3 regions of the Gardnerella sp. c11Ua_71 genome follow, and region 2 is predicted to be linked to each of the others. Evidence: riboswitches for the same ligand, from Rfam matches in the RefSeq annotation. Region 2 holds a riboswitch; each other region holds the start of a gene.
The links. A riboswitch is a leader RNA that binds a small molecule or an ion and turns the genes downstream of it on or off. The one in region 2 is predicted to bind thiamine pyrophosphate.

Region 1 (4,947 bases), on a different contig from region 2:
GGTGCTCCTGGATCTGCATTAGCAGTGTGGTTGTATGGTAAATCAGGTGGAGCAACATGGTTTGATTGGGGAATTATTCATGTAAGTGATCATTCCACAACTCTTGCAATTGCAACATTCATCAGAATTTTAGCTATCGGTGTTCCAGCTATTGTTACTGTTATTGGCATTGATGCAACTGATTTAGCTGATGCTTTTAGTCAAGTTATGAAATTGCCAGATAGGTTTGTTTACGGTGGATTAGCTGGTATGCGATTGTTTAGCGTCCTTCAAGATGATTGGGCTGCTCTCAGTGCATCTAGGCGTTCTCGCGGACTTGGTGATGATAGTAAGATTAAGGCTTTTATGCCTCAAGCTTTTGCTCTTTTGGTGCTGTCTATTCGAAGATCTACAACTTTGGCTACGGCTATGGAAGCGCGTGGATTTGGCGGAGAAAACCCAAGATCTCATGCACGTATAAGCCATGTGAATAAACGCGATTATGTGTTTATGATTGGGTGCTTAATTATTCCTGCTATCGCTTTAATCGCTGCTGTATATTACGGTACTTTTGCTCTTCTTGGAGGAAATTAATACTAACATACAATGTGGGCTTAATGGGATTCGAACCCACGACCTTCTGCTCCGGAGGCAGACGCTCTATCCACTGAGCTACAAGCCCGCAACTTGTGAAAGTATACACGTTGCTAGGGATTGAAAGTATACGCTATTAGCCAATCTTTGTGACTTTAATGCATACTTTAGCGAGTTATTACGCTTTTAAGATCGCTCGCTACTTTTTTAGGATCTTCAGCGCACATGAGAGCAGATACAGTGCATACTCCATCAATGCTTAGGTCTTTGATTGGAAAAACGGTGTTTTCGTGTATTCCACCAATCGCTAGAGTTTTTACACCCATGCTGTGTGCTACTTTTGCTACTTCATTTACGCCTTCAACTCCAAGAGGAGGAACATCATGCGCCTTAGTATTTGTGGCAAATGCAGCTCCGATTCCTATAACATCAGGAAGTGGAGTATCGTTCTCTTTGCACTCTTTATATGCTTTTTCCATTAGGTCTACTCTTGCGCAAGAAAGTCCAATCATCCATTCGGCTGGCATGGATTTACGTGCTGTAACGAAAGGCGTGTCTTTTTGACCAATATGCAGGTTGAATCCCAGTTTTGCTGCGGTGTCAACGTGATCGTCTATGAAAATCGGTATATCTCCATGTTTTGCTTTTATAAGTGTTTTGCGTAACTTTATGGCTTTTTCTGATATTTCAGTATCGTTGGAGTATTTATCTCGCAATTGAACTACTGTCACTCCGCCATCTATGGATTCTACTGCAACTTGTTCTTCGCTACGGTTTCCCATTCGTGGATCTGTTACTAGGTAAAGCGTCCAATCTGTTGGTTCTATGCTGAACTCAATGTTTGTTAGTTCAAACATGTTGTTTACGCTTAATGTTTGCAGCGCATCGATCCACAGTGTTCTGAATGTTCCTGGTGCGGTTGTTTGTCTCGCTGCAAACGTTCCAGCTGCTGCAGCGTGCACGTGTGCAGCCACTGTTGCTGCCACTGGGCGCTCTGGGTTTGCACCCACATATGCCGCCACTAATGATCCAAGAGCGCACCCAGTTCCTACAACTTTTGTCATAGCCTTGTGTCCGCCAGTTATTCGCACTAGGCATCCGTGACCGTATACCGCGTCTTTTTCTCCAGATATTGATATTACAGATCCGTATTCTTTTGCCAGTTTTTTGGCTGCTTCTAGCGCGGAGTTTACTGGATCTTGCGCATCTACGCCTTTCATCTGACTGTTTTGCCCAGCTAAAGCTAATATTTCGCTTGCGTTCGCTCGTATTACTGTTGGGTTTCGTTTTACTATTTCTCTTACAAATTTTGTTCTAGTGGTTAATTCGTCTACTCCAACTCCAACTGGATCTAGTACCCAAGGAGTTTGTGTTTCTTCGCAAGTTTCTATTGCTTTGCGTATGGCTTTGCCTTTTATCTCTTCGAATGTTCCAACATTTACTAGAACGCCTGACGCTATTTTTGCAATGCCTGCTGCTTCATCTGGGTCGCATACCATTATTGGCGTAGCTCCTGCGGAAAGTAGTACATTTGCTGTTATTTCTTGAACAATATTGTTTGTTATGCAATGAGTTAGTGGCTTCTTTGCTCTCACTCTTTCTATGCATGATCTAACGTCATTTAGAAACATTCGTCTTCTTGCGCGAACGCTAAAACTTGTATCTATATTTGTATCTATATTTGCATTTAATTCGTTTAATTCTTCCATGATTTTCCCTTCGCTAGCACTACCTAGATCAGGTTTAACGGGTGTAATCTCAGCGTTTTTACGCACCCCGAACCGACTTTGACTATATCGTTTGTGTATGACGTTTGGCTATGTAATATTTTATTTCGCGCGTTTTGCGTTGTTTCGCTTGAAATTTCGGGGATGATTGAAGATTATTGTTTTGGATTTTATAAAATTTTTCCATTAATTTTTTATTTTTGTTTGCATTTGTACTTTTATAGTGTTAGCATCAAACACAACACAAACGGATATCGTAAATTTTACGATTTACGATTTTGGATTTGTGATTGATCACATTAAGCGTTTAGCTTTGCAGCTAAGTATTAAGGAGGCGGCTATCATGCGTAACATGAATGCTCAAGCTCGCGATACTTTTGATGCTGCTCGTATGTGGTGGTGGCAGACTTCTCTTTGGCGTAGTTTACTCTAAAGTTTTAGAAGCTGCTTGTTTAGGCTTGTAAAAGACCTCTAGGGTAAACCTGGAGGTCTTTTTTATATCTCCAGAAAGCCAAATCTATTTGGATTAATTTTACGTCTAAAACAAATCTATAAACATAAAAAACAATTAAAAAATTGTTTAAAACAATCAACATAAAAATCTACATAAAAGGAGAAAATTATGGCTCAGGAAATTAATGAAACTAAGCAGGAAACCTCATTTACTTCTGCTGAATCTAGTGTTAATCAGGCTGCGGATTTACTTAAAGGTGTAAATGTTAAAAAGCATGCTTTAGATATTACGTCTTTGGTGTTGGTGGCTGTTCTTTTTGCAGCAGGATGTATTCTTGACTTTACAGTTGCAAAGTCGCTTTCGATTGGAAATATTCAGCCAGAATTTGTTATTGCATCGTTCTGCTTGTCTATTTTGCTTGTTCGTCCAAATGTTATTCAAGGTGCGATTATTGGCGCATTAGCTGCTACTTTGATTCAATTTAACACTTCGATTCCTGGTCTTGAATACGCTTGCGATATTCCAGCAGCAATCATTATGACGTTAGTGCTTATGGGATACTTAAAAGCTTTTCCTAAGGATGCTGCTAGAAAGTTCAGTGTGTTCCCATTTATCTCTACGTTTGTTGCAACTGTTATTTCTGGAATGATTTTTGCAACAATCGCATCCTTCTTTATTCTTCACTCTCCAAACACTGTTCTTGTTATGCTTCCAATCATCTTGGGAACTGCTGTGTTTAATGCTGTTGTTGTTGAAGTTCTTTACACTCCAATTCGACTCGTTTTGCATAAGTAAATCAGAATTGAAAAATAATTAAACAAATTAATTTAAATCAATATAAATAAATATCAAAACATATATAAATAACAAAAGTCGATAATTAAAACTTGATTATCGCAACATAAAGGAGAAGATTATGAATCAGGAAATTAATGGACATGCAGGTAGCATGATTAATGCTGTAAGCATTAAAAAGCATGCTTTAGATGTTACGTCTTTGGTGTTGGTTGCTGTTCTTTTTGCAGCAGGATGCATTCTTGACTTTACAGTCGCAAAAGCGCTTTCAATTGGAAATATTAAACCAAACTTTTTAATCGCATCATTCTGCCTTGCGATTTTGCTGGTTCGTCCAAATGTTATTCAAGGTGCGATTATTGGCGCTTTGGCTGCAACTTTAATGCAATTTAACGCATCTATTCCTGGTCTTAATTATGTTTGCGATATTCCAGCAGCAATTGTTATGACTTTGATGATTATGGCTTATGTTCACGTTTTCCCTAAGGATGCTGCTAGAAAGTTCAGTATTTTCCCACTCATAGCAACTTTTATAACTACAGTTGTTTCTGGTTTAATATTTGCTTCTACTGCATCTTTCTTTGTTCTTCATTCTCCTAAGACGATTCTTGTTATGCTTCCAATCATTTTTGGAACTGCTGTGTTTAATGCTGTTGTTGTTGAAGTTCTTTATACTCCAATTCGACTCGTTCTACACAAGTAAGTATTTGAATTTATTTTAGATGATATTCAGTAAGTCATATAATCATCAGAGAGTAATCAATAAGTAATGTTCATAGTATTGTTGGGTTTTTAAGAGTTAGGAATTGTTGTGTCTTTGCTTGAGCTTAGGGAAGTATCTTTTAAATATTTGAATCATAATAAGGATGATTCTTTAGACTCTGCAAAGGCACAAGATTCCACTTTTGCCTTGAACAATATAAGTCTTAGTATTGAAGCTGGCGAATTTGTTGGAATTATTGGACCATCTGGATCTGGTAAAACAACTCTTGCCTCTATTTTCTCTGGTGCTATTCCTCATCATTATTCTGGAGAACTTTCTGGAATCGTTAAGATTGCAGGTCAAGAAACTAAAAATCTTGCTTTAACTAATATAGCCTGCTTAATTGGATCAGTTATCCAAGATATTGATGCGCAAATGGTGGCTGCAAACGTAGAAGATGAGATTCTTTTTGGTCTAGAAAACTTTGGTGTTGCACACAATGAAATACCGAATCGAATCGATGAAGCTTTACAAATTGTTGGCATTAGTGATTTGCGCAACCGCGATTTAGACACTCTTTCTGGAGGTCAAAAGCAGAAAGTTGCGATTGCTGCTATTCTTGCGCTAAAACCTAAAGTTATGGTGTTAGATGAGCCTACGTGCGCTTTAGACCCTGTTTCTTCTAAAATGATTTT
Region 2 (4,947 bases):
GACATTGATTGGTAAAAATTAATCGGTGAGTTTTAAATAGTAGACATGTCACTTTAAAGCAAGTCTTAAATCATCTTCAATAGAAACATGATTTGTAGGTCTTCCTTGCGAATCAACACTGCTTCTATCGATATTCCATTGCCTTGATATTACGCCATTTTGAAGCATTAGAATACGATCTGATAATCTTACAGCTTCCGCAATATCGTGAGTAACCATTATTGTGCTCCAGCCGTTTTGTGTTCTTAGCTTAGCTAGAAGATCTTGCATGTCTAGTCTTGTTAAAGCATCTAATGCGCCGAAAGGTTCGTCTAAAAGCAATAGCTCTGGGTTTCTTACTAATGCTCTAGCTAAAGAAACGCGTTGAGCTTGACCGCCAGAAAGTTGAGAAGGCCATTTATCGGCGTATTCTTCTAATTGCATTTTGCTAAGAGCATTATTTGCAAGTTTTTTAAGATTGTTTTTACCGTCCGAAAGACCAAAAACAACATTTTCACCAATTTTTAGCCATGGGATTAATCTTGCATCTTGGAATCCTATAGCCTGCATATCTGTAACGTTTATACTGCCGCTTGTAGGTTTTAGTAAACCAGATATTACTTTAAGAAGCGTTGTTTTTCCGCAACCTGATCTGCCAATAAGCGAGACAAACTCGCCTTGCTTAATGTTTAAATTAATATCTTTCAAAACCTTATAAGTGTCGTCAAACGCTACTTCGATATGTGTTAAAGAAACACAGTAGGAATTGTTGCCATTATCAGCATTATTTCCATTGTTTTGAATGTTCATATTAACTCCTACTGTGTTTTTATTTTGAAAATTATTTATCGTATTTTAAAGGTTTAGGTTATTTGCTGCAATCCATTACGGAATCATCCAAGTTTGTTGGAGCTTGCTTAATTAAACCATATTTTACGTATTCTTTTGCCTGAACCTTCATCATTTCTAAGCCTTTCTTATCGATTGGCTTAATTGTTGGATTATCGAATTTTTCAATCTGCTTAATGATTGTATCGCTTGCTCCAAGTTGCTTATAAGCATTCCCGATAACATTCTTTTCTTTATGCGACTTATTAGCTTCGCGAACAAGAGCGTTATACATTTTTTTAACGAGTTCAGGATGTTTCTTAGCAAATTTTCTAGAAACAATGTGAATGGTAACATTCATGTTGCCATACTTTTTAGCGTTAACAAGTAATTTTGACCCAGGGGTTGTCATCGCTGCAGCAAGATTCTGATCGAATGAGGAAATTGCATCAATCTGTCCAGATGTAAATGCTGCTTGGAAGTTCTTAGGGCTCATCTCTACTTTATGCACTTTAGAAACGTCTAAGCCGCTTTTATCGAATGCGCGGTGAAGCATGTAATCGCCAGTATCACCGTTGTGAATGATAGCAACTTTCTTTCCATATAAGTCTTTTAGTGTTTTTACGCCGCTTTTTGCGGATGCAACGATTCCTTGAGAATCACCATTGTAATATTCGAGCGCAAATGCAACCCAAGGTTGACCTTCTGCAATCAAATCAATAAATCGTCCAGTTCCAGTAGTTGTTGCATCAGCGCTTCCGCTCATAACTGCGGTAAGACCATCAACTGGAGTGTATGGTCCAGTATAGGTGACTTTTGCTTTTCCAAATTCTTCTTGAAGGAATTTTTCATTTTTTAACGTTGTCAAATAGTTTGCTGTAGAAAGATAAGCAACCCTCATTATTCCCGTATCTTTGCTAGAAGATTGGGAGTTATTTGCAGGTTTTTGAGCTCCGCCGCAAGATGCGAGAGCGATAGTTGCGCAAAAAGCGCATATTGCCGCAATAGAGCGTTTGCTAGCAATTTGTATTTTGAAATTAGCCATGATTTGGCTCCTTTATCTTTATTTTGTGTTTTTCTTATTTGGTTTATTTGGTTGTTGGTTAAATTTTGTTGATTAAATTTTTATAAAAATTGACTTATTTTTAAAAGTATCGTTAAAAGTATCTTTAAGATTCACAGAGGATTTTATAAATTCTTTATTTACGTGAATTTCTAAAATCAACTCTTTGTTAAGATTCTCTATTTACTCTGCGTTCTGGCATAAGCCAATATTCGAATATGTTTGCAGTAACTTCTGATCCAAGTCCTGCAATCGCATATAGAATAATACATGCCATCATTTGATCTGGTCTAAAGAATTGTTGAGCTCTAGAAAGAATATATCCAATTCCTATTGAAGAATTAACTGTTTCACAAGTAACTAACGCAACCCATGCTACGGAAATTGAAAATCGCAATCCTGTCATAAAGTTAGCTAATGTTCCTCGCATAAAAATTGTTGTAAAAACAGTAGATTTTTTAACGTTATAAGCTTTTGCAAGTTCTATTAGTTTAGGGTCAATGTTCCTTACTCCATCTCGAATATTTACATACATTGGCCCAAAAACACCAAGCGCTATAAGCATTATTTTCATCATTTCGTCCACGCCGAGAAAAATGATCAATAAAGGTGCTAATGCTGGGAATGGTATGGATCTAAGCATGTGACTTGGTTTATTTATTACTGATTCTCCTACTTTGCTTCCGCCAGAAATTATTCCAGATGGCAAAGCAAAAGCAATTCCTAAAAGAAGACCAGCTACAACTCTAAATATGCTTATTGCAAGAGACGGTAGTAATATTCCTTCGTTGTTTAAGTCAACAAATGCTTTTATTACCTCGCTTGGAGATGGCAAAGCGCGATTTTCGACGGGAGTTAAGGTTATTAAAAACCATAAAAAAAGAATCGCTATAGTAGAAAGCCAAGCTTTTAAGGAAGTAAAAGCTTTACGATGCAGTTTTGCAATCGCGCTAAAAAGGTTATTCATAACGACATTCCCTTCGATAGTTTTAGCTATATCAGGTTCGACGGGTATGATCTCAGCAATTACAATTAAATAACTGCACCCCGTGTCAGTTTGTTATTATCGTATAAAGGCATGGACAAATCGCGAAACGCTTAGATCATATAGTCTTATATGCTTGACGACTTACATTATGAAATAACGTCCATAAAACGCATTAATCTTAAATATGTTACACAACCAACAAAATGAATAAGGAGTAGTTGTGGCAGCTATTGAAAGCGTATATGCACGCGAAATTCTGGATTCTCGTGGAAATCCTACCGTTCAGGTTTATTTGGAGACCGAAGATGGTGCTCAGGGCATTGGCTTAGTGCCTTCTGGTGCTTCGACTGGTGAGGCTGAGGCTTGGGAGCGTCGTGATGGCGACAAGTCCCGTTATCAGGGCAAGGGTACTTTGGAAGCAGTTAAGGCTGTTAATGAAGTAATTGCTCCAAAGGTTATTGGCATGGATGCCTCTGACCAGCGTGCTCTTGATGAAACTATGGTTGAGCTTGATGGTACTCCAAACAAGGGTAAGCTTGGCGCAAACGCTATTCTTGGCGTTTCTCTTGCTGCTCTTTATGCAGCTGCTGAGTCTGCAGAGCTTCCATTGTATCGTTACATCGGCGGAACTAACGGACATATTCTTCCAGTTCCAAACATGAACATTATGAACGGTGGCGCTCACGCTGATTTTGCAACTGATATTCAGGAATACATGATTTCTCCATACGGTTTCGCAACTTACAGCGATGCTTTGCGCGCTGGTGTTGAGGTTTATCACACCTTAAAGAACGTTTTGAAGAAGGAAGGCTTGGCTACTGGTCTTGGTGACGAAGGTGGCTTCGCTCCAAAGATGAAGTCTAACGAGGATTCCTTGAAGTACATCATGGATGCAATCGAAGCTGCAGGTTACGAGCCAGGCAAGCAGATTGGTATTTCTCTTGACGTTGCTTCTTCTGAGTTCTACAACAAGGAAACTGGTAAGTATCGTTTCGATGGCGAAGAGCGCGAATCTGCTTACATGCTTGATTACTACGAGAAGCTTATCAACGAGTATCCAATCGTTTCCATCGAAGATCCATTCCAGGAAGAAGGATGGGATGATTGGGCAGCAATCACCAAGCGTCTTGGTGATCGTTTGCAGTTCGTTGGCGATGACTTGCTCGTCACCAATCCAAAGCGTTTGGCTAAGGGTATTGAACTTGGAGCAGCTAACTCCTTGCTCGTAAAGTTGAACCAGATTGGTTCCGTTACCGAAACCCTCGACGCTATTGAGCTTGCAACCAAGAATGGCTTTACTTCTATGGTTTCTCACCGCTCTGGTGAAACCCCAGATACCACCATTTCTGATCTTGCTGTTGCTAAGAACACTGGTCAGATTAAGACTGGTGCTCCTGCTCGTGGTGAGCGTATCGCTAAGTACAACCGCTTGCTTGAGATTGAGGAAGAGCTTGGCTCTACCGCTCAGTACGCTGGTTACAGCGCATTCAAGGCTTGCAAGAAGTATATGAAGTAATATACTAGGGCTTTTATAAGTTCTTCATAAGACTTGTTTAAGCTTTTTAAGCTTTGAGCTGAAGTTTATTTTCGGTCAGTCGCAATAAAATGTGGCTGACCGTTTTTGTATATTTTCAATGATTTCTTAAAATTTTAAAAAAATTTTTCTAAAATTACTTTCATTATCTCCAAAATAGTGCTATTTTTATGAAAAACTAAAAACAGAAGGAGATGTTTCATATGAGAAAAGTCGCTGTTATAGGCATGGGTAATGTTGGTGCTGCAGTAGCCCATCAGCTCATTATTGGTGGTCACGTTGACGATTTGTATCTTTATGATTCAAATGAAGCAAAAGTTAAGGCTGATGCTCTTGATTTTGAAGATTCAATGGATAATGTACCTTTTAACGTTAATATCACAGTAAACGACTATGAAGCATTAAAAGACGTAGAAGTAATCGTAAGCGCCTTGGGTCATATAAAACTTTTGGATGTTCATCATCCAGATCGTTTTGCGGAGCTTAAGTATAACCGTAACGAGGTCGCAGAAGTTGGTGCAAAAATTAAAGCTTCTGGATTCCATGGCGTTTTGA
Region 3 (4,947 bases), 110 kb from region 2:
CGGCGCTGTTTTGCCAGTTTTCTAAGATGATTGCATTGTTCTAACCTTAAGCAAATATGAGATATGTGCCTCACAAAAGCATAGAGGCACGTGCCTCATATTTGCTTTTCAAAATCAGTGAGAGATAATATGATTCAAATTGAGCATCTTTATAAAACTTACTCAAGTGGTAAGCAATCGCACGAAGCACTTAACGATATTAATTTAACTATTGAATCAGGCGAAGTATTTGGTATTTTGGGATCTTCTGGAGCTGGAAAATCATCATTAGTCAGATGCATGAACTTGTTAGAACGTCCAACATCTGGAAGAGTGCTAATAGACGGAAAAGATATTACGGACGCCAAAAATAGAGATTTATCTAAAATAAGATCGAATATTGGAATGATTTTCCAAAACTTTAGTCTTTTTCAACAGCGAACTGTGTTACAAAATGTGACTTTTCCTTTGGAACTAAACAACACTCCTAAAGAAAAAAGAGAAGAACGAGCAAAGTATTTACTCGATTTAGTTGGATTAAAAGATTTAGCAAACCGCTACCCTGTTCAGCTTTCTGGCGGACAACAGCAAAGAGTTGCAATAGCGAGAGCACTTGCTAATAATCCTTCTATAATGCTTTGTGACGAAGCAACAAGCGCCTTGGATTCAACAACTACAGCACAAATACTTGACTTGCTTAGAAGAATCAACCGAGATCTTAACGTAACACTGGTTATTATTACTCACTCGTTAGCAGTAGCAAGAAATATTTGCGATAGGGTTGCTATGATTGACGGCGGAAAAATCGTAGAGATCGGTGACACTTCAACACTTTTCAAAAATCCTCAAAGCAATATTTTAAAAACGCTTATTGCAGACGAACATGTTGAAAACCATAGGGGAACTAAATCCAATAATAGTAATTCCGAAAATGGAATAACCACTAATAGCGCAACAAACAATGGGGTGAAATAAAAATGCCAGAAAATATTTCACAATTTATAGACGAATATGGAGAACTACTTATTGAAGGCACAAAAGATACAATATCTATGACTTCAATATCTACACTATTCGCATACGTAATAGGATTACCAATAGGAGTTCTTCTTATAACAAGCGCAAAACAAGGAATACGTCCTAACTCATATTTGAATGCGGTTTTAGGTTGGATTGTAAATATTGTTCGCTCAATACCGTTTATAATCCTACTTGTTGCAATAATTCCACTTACTAGACTTATTGTTGGAACGTCTTTGGGAGTTTCTGGCGCTATTGTTCCTCTTGTTTTAACAGCTGCACCATTCGTAGCGCGAATTGTTGAGCAATCTCTTGCAGAAGTTGATGGAAGTCTTATAGAAGCTGCACAAAGTTTTGGCGCAAGCAATACGCAAATAGTATTCAAAGTATTGCTTTTTGAAAGCTTGCCTTCATTAATTCGTGGAGCGGCATTGACTTTCATTACACTTTTTGGATTCTCTGCAATGGCTGGAACTGTTGGCGCAGGCGGTCTAGGAGATATTGCAATTCGCTACGGATATCAGCGTTACCAATACGATGTTATGAGTGTTGCTGTTATTTTCTGTATTCTTCTTGTGCAAGTAGTACAAACTGTTGGAGATTTAATATCCAATAAAATCAACCATCATGAACGTCGATAATATCCAATAAAAAGTCACAAATAAAAAAGTCACAAATAAAATCCTAGTAGCGTAAGATACAGTAAAATCTATTAATCGCTTCTAGGATTTTCTATTTATCAAATGATCAACCATTCAACATGCCTACGATTTATTAAAAAGATACCAAATAATGTAGAATGTCTGAGTCACAACATTTTGCAGGGGTGCTTTCTTTTTAAAGAAGGCTGAGATAGGCGAAAACCTGACCCTTCGAACCTGTTAGTTAATACAACGTAGGGAGCAACGATTAAGTATGACCTCAAACTATCCATACGCATCAATGCGTGACCAGTTCAACCTAAACACATGTTTTATTGCAAATCCTAAACTATGCAAAAGTCGCGCACTCACGGATATAGTTGACGACTCTTTACGCGCAGGATCAACATTTATAAGGCTTAATTGTGCGGATGAAAGCGCAAAAGAAATCACATCAATCGCACGAGATATTGCACAAATCATAGAAGATAACGATAAATGTGATTCAGTAACTTTCGTAATAGACGGAAGAGTTGACGTTGTCTGGCAGGCAAGAAATCAAGGAATTAAAGTCGATGGAGTTCATCTTGCACAAAGCGACATGGAACCAAAAGAAGCACGAGCACTTTTAGGAGAAGACGCAATAATCGGCTTATCTGTTGAAACAGAAAGTCTTGTTAAGGTTATTAATGAACTTCCTGATGGCTGCATTGATTATATTTGTGTAACAGCAATGCATAATCCAGAAGATGGTTGCGAAAACACTACTCCAACTTACGAATTAGAACCAAATCACACTATTTTAGATGAAGCAAAGATTAATACTATTTGCTCAGCAAGCGATTTTCCAGTACTTGTTGGAGGAAGAACATCTTTAGAAGATGTTGAAATGATTGCTCGCAGTAAGGCTGCAGGATTGTTTGTATCTGAAGCATTGTACGCAAGCGAAACACCAGAATCCACAATGAGTGAATTCGTGGAACGCTTTACACACATTCGCGGCAATCAAAAGCACGGTTACGCAAAACGCGTTATAGTGCAGGAAAAAGCTGACGAGAAAGCTAGCGATACTCCAAAATTCATTAATGCTAAAGAAGCAAAAGACGCTGCAAAATTAGCAAAGCAGCAGCGCGTTGATATCGCTTCTCGCGGATGTACTCAAAGAGACAAAGCTCATATTCGTAAAACTACTCCAGTTCACTTTGAATATGAATATGGTTCTTACGATTTGGAAGTGCCGTATACAGAAATTAAGCTTTCTGACACTCCAGGCGTTGGCCCTAACCCACCATTTAAGGATTACAACACAGAAGGTCCTAAGTGCGATCCTAAAGAGGGCTTGGCTCCTCTTCGTCTTGATTGGATTAGAGATCGCAATGATGTTGTTGAATATGAAGGTCGTAGTCGAAATCTTCAAGATGACGGTAAGCGAGCTATTAAGCGAGGAAAAGCTTCTAAAGAATGGCGTGGTCGCACTCATAAGCCGATGAAGGCTGCAGATCATCCTATTACACAGATGTGGTATGCAAGGCATAATATTGTAACTCCAGAAATGCAATATGTTGCAACTCGTGAAAACTGCGATGTGGAACTTGTTCGTTCTGAAGTTGCAGCTGGTCGCGCTGTTATTCCTTGCAATATCAACCATCCTGAAGCAGAACCTATGATTATTGGTTCTCGCTTCTTAACTAAGCTCAACGCAAACATGGGTAATTCTGCTGTCACATCTTCTATTGACGAAGAAGTAGAAAAACTTACGTGGGCTACTAAGTGGGGCGCGGATACCGTTATGGATCTTTCCACAGGTAACGATATTCACACAACTCGAGAATGGATTTTGCGTAACTCCCCTGTTCCGATTGGCACTGTGCCAATGTATCAGGCTTTGGAAAAGGTTGAGGATGACGCTTCTAAGCTCAGCTGGGAATTGTTCCGCGACACTGTTATTGAACAGTGCGAGCAAGGCGTTGACTACATGACTATTCACGCAGGCGTACTTCTTCGATACGTGCCTCTTACTGCAAACCGCGTAACCGGTATTGTTTCTAGAGGCGGTTCCATTATGGCTGAATGGTGCTTGCAACACCATCAAGAAAGCTTCCTTTACACTCACTTCGAAGAATTATGCGAGATTTTCGCCAAGTACGATGTTGCGTTCTCTTTGGGTGACGGCTTGCGTCCAGGAAGCTTGGCTGATGCTAACGATGCTGCTCAGCTTTCCGAACTTATGACTCTTGGAGAGCTAACCAAGATTGCATGGCAGCATGACGTTCAGGTGATGATTGAAGGCCCAGGACACGTACCATTTGATACGGTACGCATGAATATTGAGATGGAGAAAGCAATTTGCCAGAATGCTCCATTCTATACTCTTGGTCCTTTAACAACCGATACTGCACCAGGATATGATCACATTACTTCCGCTATCGGCGGCGTTGAAATCGCTCGTTATGGCACAGCAATGCTTTGCTACGTCACTCCTAAAGAGCATTTAGGACTTCCTAATAAGGACGACGTTAAACAAGGTGTTATTGCTTATAAAATTGCTTGTCACGCTGCGGATCTTGCTAAGCATCATCCGCATGCCATGGATCGAGATAACGCTATAAGCAAGGCTCGTTTCGAGTTTCGCTGGCTGGATCAGTTTAATTTAAGCTACGATCCAGATACCGCTATTGCTTTCCATGACGAAACGCTTCCAGCAGAGCCAGCAAAAATGGCTCACTTCTGTTCCATGTGTGGACCAAAATTCTGCTCAATGGCTATTTCTCAGAATATTCGCAAGCGTTTCGGTGGCGCAGCTCAACAAGAACAACTTGTTGAAGAAGCCCGCAGTCAGGCTATTGCCGAGGGTATGAAAGAGATGAGTAAAAAGTTCCAGGAAGCTGGTTCAACGTTATATCAAAGCGCCAAAGCGTAGAGTATCTATGTTTCTAAAGTTTTGATATTACGAAAATAAGGCGAGTTAGTGCAAGATTAATCCTGCTCAAGCTCGCCTTATTTTTATTTGCAACAGTTTTATTTGCAACAATTTTGAACAGTCTTTAACATATGGGAAAATCGCATTATGACACTTATCAATATGCATACGTCCGAAGGCGATATAAAGATTAATCTTTTTGACGATAAAGCGCCTATTACAGTAAAAAATTTCGTTGACTTGGCGACTGGTTCAAAAGAGTGGATGAATCCTTTTACGGGAGAAAAATCCAACGAACCATTCTATGACGGTTTGACATTCCATCGTATTATCAAAGACTTTATGATTCAAGGCGGATGCCCTCTTGGAAACGGAATGGGTGGTCCT

Region 1: it holds a riboswitch for thiamine pyrophosphate, as region 2 does, so the genes downstream of both, thiM (hydroxyethylthiazole kinase) here and P0106_RS04470 (ABC transporter permease) in region 2, are expected to answer to the same signal.
Region 3: it holds a riboswitch for thiamine pyrophosphate, as region 2 does, so the genes downstream of both, thiC (phosphomethylpyrimidine synthase ThiC) here and P0106_RS04470 (ABC transporter permease) in region 2, are expected to answer to the same signal.

The regions. Positions count from the first base shown of each region.
Region 1 is NZ_JARFVR010000001.1:61,674-66,620, reverse strand. It holds gene P0106_RS00385 (ATP-binding cassette domain-containing protein) at 1-573, shown strand, start outside; tRNA gene P0106_RS00380 (tRNA-Arg) at 589-661, opposite strand; gene thiM (hydroxyethylthiazole kinase) at 741-2,282, opposite strand; TPP riboswitch at 2,270-2,362, opposite strand; gene P0106_RS00370 (hypothetical protein) at 2,923-3,549, shown strand; gene P0106_RS00365 (tryptophan transporter) at 3,671-4,252, shown strand; gene P0106_RS00360 (ABC transporter ATP-binding protein) at 4,361-4,947, shown strand, end outside.
Region 2 is NZ_JARFVR010000004.1:167,494-172,440, forward strand. It holds gene mfd (transcription-repair coupling factor) at 1-15, shown strand, start outside; gene P0106_RS04460 (ABC transporter ATP-binding protein) at 49-789, opposite strand; gene P0106_RS04465 (ABC transporter substrate-binding protein) at 848-1,852, opposite strand; gene P0106_RS04470 (ABC transporter permease) at 2,040-2,837, opposite strand; TPP riboswitch at 2,828-2,930, opposite strand; gene eno (phosphopyruvate hydratase) at 3,079-4,374, shown strand; gene P0106_RS04480 (L-lactate dehydrogenase) at 4,596-4,947, shown strand, end outside.
Region 3 is NZ_JARFVR010000004.1:61,958-66,904, reverse strand. It holds gene P0106_RS04050 (MetQ/NlpA family ABC transporter substrate-binding protein) at 1-25, shown strand, start outside; gene P0106_RS04045 (methionine ABC transporter ATP-binding protein) at 130-954, shown strand; gene P0106_RS04040 (methionine ABC transporter permease) at 957-1,640, shown strand; TPP riboswitch at 1,812-1,918, shown strand; gene thiC (phosphomethylpyrimidine synthase ThiC) at 1,915-4,560, shown strand; gene P0106_RS04030 (peptidylprolyl isomerase) at 4,708-4,947, shown strand, end outside.